2 regions of the Streptomyces sp. NPDC001717 genome follow, and region 2 is predicted to be linked to the other one. Evidence: riboswitches for the same ligand, from Rfam matches in the RefSeq annotation. Region 2 holds a riboswitch; the other holds the start of a gene.
The links. A riboswitch is a leader RNA that binds a small molecule or an ion and turns the genes downstream of it on or off. The one in region 2 is predicted to bind cobalamin.

Region 1: linked by a shared signal. The riboswitch ahead of ACFYZL_RS20585 (energy-coupling factor ABC transporter permease) and the one ahead of ACFYZL_RS11280 (5-methyltetrahydropteroyltriglutamate--homocysteine S-methyltransferase) in region 2 are both predicted to bind cobalamin.

Annotation. Positions count from the first base shown of each region.
Region 1 covers NZ_JBIAUK010000012.1:60,793-62,985, forward strand. The annotation lists gene ACFYZL_RS20575 (hypothetical protein) at 1-70, shown strand, start outside; gene ACFYZL_RS20580 (flavodoxin family protein) at 73-822, opposite strand; cobalamin riboswitch at 842-1,037, shown strand; gene ACFYZL_RS20585 (energy-coupling factor ABC transporter permease) at 1,067-1,747, shown strand; gene ACFYZL_RS20590 (energy-coupling factor ABC transporter substrate-binding protein) at 1,744-2,193, shown strand, end outside.
Region 2 covers NZ_JBIAUK010000004.1:374,594-376,786, reverse strand. The annotation lists gene ACFYZL_RS11285 (acyl-CoA dehydrogenase) at 1-584, opposite strand, end outside; cobalamin riboswitch at 819-1,045, shown strand; partial or broken gene ACFYZL_RS11280 (5-methyltetrahydropteroyltriglutamate--homocysteine S-methyltransferase) at 1,228-1,893, shown strand; partial or broken gene ACFYZL_RS11275 (SDR family oxidoreductase) at 1,895-2,193, shown strand, end outside.

The DNA of each region.
Region 1 (2,193 bases), on a different contig from region 2:
CACGCTGCCCTACTACCGCGCCTTCCCGCTGCACTCCCCGGAACGGTTCGTCGTGGACATCGCCCGCTGAACCTAGCGGTGCTCGGGGTTCGGGAAGTCGAAGCGGCAGCCGGCGTCCCACAGGGAGCGCTGGTTGCCGTGGGCCGGGATGCCGCCCGCGCCCTTGAGGAGGGCGGCCAGGTGCATCAGGTTCCACGACATGAAGGTGGTGTTGCGGTTGGTGAAGTCGTTCTCGGGGCCGCCCGAGCCCGGGTCGAGGTAGGACGGCCCGGGTCCGGCCTCGCCGATCCAGCCCGCGTCGGCCTGCGGCGGGATCGCGTAGCCGAGGTGCTGGAGGCTGTAGAGGACGTTCATGGCGCAGTGCTTGACGCCGTCCTCGTTGCCGGTGACGAGCGCGCCGCCGACCCGCCCGTAATAGGCGTACTGGCCGTGCTCGTTCAGGATCGAGGAGCAGGCGTAGAGCCGTTCGATGACCTGCTTCATCACGGAGCTGTTGTCGCCGAGCCAGATGGGGCCGCAGAGCACGAGGATGTCGGCGTCCATGACCTGGCTGTAGAGCACCGGCCACTGGTCGGTCTCCCAGCCGTGTTCGGTCATGTCCGGCCAGACGCCGGTCGCGATGTCGTGGTCGACGGCACGGATGACGGAAGTGCGGGCTCCGGCCGATTCCATGACGGCCCGGCTCTTGTCGATCAGGCCCTCGGTGTTGCTGACCTCGGGCGATCGCTTGAGCGTGCAGTTCACGAAGAGGGCGGAGAGGTTCGAGTAATCCGGTTCGGCAGTCACTCCCCCAGCCTGGCCGGGGTCGGGAGGTGGCGCCATCGGGCCGCACCCGGACGGGATAGGGTCAGTGGGCCTTGGTGTTCGGGAAACCGGTGGGAAACCGGTGCGGCCCTCGCCACTGTGATCGGGAAGTCCGGCTCCACTCCTACGGGAAGCCACTGGGACCGCGCGGGAGACCGTACGGCCCCGGGAAGGCGGGGCCCGGGCATCAGCACCCGTGAGCCAGGAGACCGGCCGGGGCGCGCTGTCCATCCACGAGGTGCTGGAGAGGTCTTCCCTACTCATGCATATAGCCGAGGGGTTCCTTCCCCCATGGCACGCGGTCGCCTGGGGCGTCGCGTCCGCCCCCTTTGTCGTACACGGGGTCCGCGCCCTCACCCGTGAGGTGAAGGCCAATCCGGAGAGCACGCTGCTGCTCGGGGCGTCCGGAGCGTTCACCTTCGTCCTGTCCGCGCTGAAGATTCCGTCGGTGACCGGCAGTTGCTCACACCCGACGGGCACCGGACTCGGGGCGATCCTGTTCCGGCCGCCGGTCATGGCGGTGCTGGGCACGATCACCCTGCTCTTCCAGGCGCTGCTGCTGGCGCACGGCGGGCTGACCACCCTCGGCGCCAACGTCTTCTCGATGGCCATCGCCGGGCCGTGGGCGGGCTACGGGATCTACCGGCTGCTGCGGGGCCTCGACGTGCCGCTGATGGTGACCGTGTTCTTCGGTGCCTTCGTCGCCGACCTGGTCACCTACTGCGTGACCTCGGTGCAGCTGGCGCTGGCCTTCCCGGACCCGGGCACGGGCTTCCTCGGCGCGCTCGGGAAGTTCGGCGGGATCTTCGCGGTGACGCAGATCCCGCTCGCGGTGAGCGAGGGGCTGCTGACCGTGCTGGTGATGCGGCTGCTGATGCGGTCGAGCCGGTCGGACCTGATCCGCCTCGGCGTCGCGAAGACGAAGGAGGCCGTGGCCCGGTGAGCAGGAACGCGAAGATCAACGCCCTGCTGTTGTTCCTGGTGGCGGCGCTCGCCGTGCTCCCGCTCGCGCTGGGTCTCGGCGAGGGCAAGGAGGAGCCGTTCACGGGCGCCGACGCGCAGGCCGAGGCGGCCATCACCGAGCTGAAGCCGGACTACGAGCCCTGGTTCTCGCCGCTGTACGAACCCCCGTCGGCGGAGATCGAATCGGCCCTGTTCGCCCTCCAGGCGGCGCTGGGCGCCGGCGTGCTGGCGTACTACTTCGGCCTCCGCAAGGGCCGCCGACAGGGCGCTGCCGCCGCTGCCGCGGGCCTGGCAGCCGAGGGAGCGGGCGCTCCGGCACCGGGCACCGCCGCGGAGGCCGAGGCCGTCGCGGGCCAGGCCGGCGACACCGCGGGTCCGGCCGGCGGCGCCGTCGGCGCCGCTCCCGCCCGAACCCCGGGCGCCGGG
Region 2 (2,193 bases):
GCGGGTTCCACGGTCACGCCCTGCGCGCCGGGCGGGATCCGTACGACCAGGACGTCACCGGTGCCGGTACAGACGGCGTCCAGCACGATCCGGTCGGCGACGGCCGCCGCCGTGTGCACGGACCGGCGGCCGTTCAGGACGTAGCCCGAGCCGCGGGGCCGCAGCGCGAGGTCCGGTCCGGCGGAGTCGTCGTCGGGCGTCGGATTGCGCACCGAGCCGGTCCACAACCACTGCCCGCGCACCGACGCCGCCTCCACGTCGGCGGCCTGGAGGAGGCCGGAGTAGAAGCGCGCGCTCCAGGCGTGCGCGTAGTGGCGGGCGAGCACCTCGCCGACCGATCCGTCCGCCGCGGAGATCTCCCGTATGACGGCGCACGCGGTGTGCCAGTCCGTCCCGCGGTCCGGCCCGGGCGGGGTGAGGGCCGCCGGCAGGCCGGCCTCGCGCAGCCGCGCCGTCTCGTCGACCGGCGGCCTGCCCGCCCGGTCGCGGGCGACGGCGTCCGCGGCGAGGTCGTCCGCCACGTCGCGAGCGGTGCGCAGGAGGACGTGGCGCTGCTCTTCGGCGGACCGGACGGCGGTGGTCATGTGGGCTACTCCGGAGCGTCGTCGGGCGGTCTCGGCCGGGCACCGGATGCCGTCCAGCCGAATCCCACATTCCCTATCGGATTGATAGGAATACTCTCCGAAGGCGTCCGGCTCGGCAAGACCATGGCCGAATGGTGGACACGTCCGTCTTGGAACGAGAGACGGTCGGGGGCCGTGTCGCAGCTCACGGTCCGACATGCGCCAACCCGTCCCCACTTCCGGTGCAGTCGACCTAAGGTGGGCCACGCAGCTGGTTCGCCCCCGTCCGCCAGGCGGGACGCGTCGCAAGAGGGAACCCGGTGGGAATCCGGGACTGCCCCGCAGCGGTGAGCGGGAACGACCGCCGTCATACGCACTGGGACCGGAGCCGGTCCTGGGAAGCGACGGCCAGTAGGTGCCCGCCGGGAGACCGGCAGGCGTGCCCGCGAGTCCGAAGACCTGCCCGTTGCCCGTGCGCGATCGACCGCGCACGGCCTCCCGGTGACCTCGTGGGCGGGTCGGCGTGCACCTCGGACGGGACCTCCCCGTCGCGTACCCGGAAACAGCCGGACGTGCGCGACCACGAAGGTCCGCCCGTTCCGGCACCCCTTCGCGCCCTCGGCCCCACCGGGTCCATGGAGACACGCTCGCGAAGGAGAGTTCCGTGACCACCAAGTCCGCAGCCGCGGCAGTACGGGCCACCGTCCACGGCTACCCCCGGCAAGGGCCGGACCGCCGGCTGAAGAGGGCCGTCGAGGGCTACTGGAAGGGCCGCACGAGCGCCGAATCCCTCCGGGAGACCGCCCGCGACCTGCGCCGGGCCAACTGGGCGCAGCTGACCGGGGCGGGCATCACCGAGGTCCCGACCGGCGACTTCTCGTACTACGACCACGTCCTGGACACCAGTGTCATGGTCGGCGCGATCCCCGCCCGCCACCGCGCCGCCGTCGAAGCCGACGCCCTCGACGGGTACTTCGCCATGGCGCGCGGCACGCAGGACGTGGCGCCGCTCGAGATGACCAAGTGGTTCGACACGAACTACCACTACCTGGTGCCAGAACTCGGCCCCGACACCGTGTTCAGCGCCGACCCCGCCAAGCAGGTGGGCGAGTTGAAGGAGGCGCTCGCCCTCGGCCACACCGCCCGCCCGGTCCTGGTCGGCCCCGTGACGTACCTGCTCCTCGCCAAGCCCGCACCCGGCGTCGACGCCGGCTTCCTGCCGCTGACCCTGCTCGACCGGCTGCTGCCCGTCTACGCCGAGGTCCTCGCCGAACTGCGCGCCGCGGGCGCCGAATGGGTCCAGCTCGACGAACCGGCCCTGGTCCAGGACCATCCTCACCTACCACGACATGATGGTCCGGTACGCGTCCGTCGCCGGGCTCCCGAAGCGGCTGATCGTGCCCGTCCCCATGCTCACCCCGGGCCTGTCCAGCCACTGGATCGGCCTGGTCACCCCCGTGCCCGCCGCCCTCGCCCGGCCGCTCGCCGAGTCCCTGCGGTACGAGGTGGTGTGCGCGGAGCACGACATCGCCGCGTACGTGCCCGACCGGCCCGACACCCCGGCCTCCTTCGACCACGCCCTCGCGCTCGCGCTCCAACGCGTCCAGGAGGCCCGGGTCACCACCCGCTG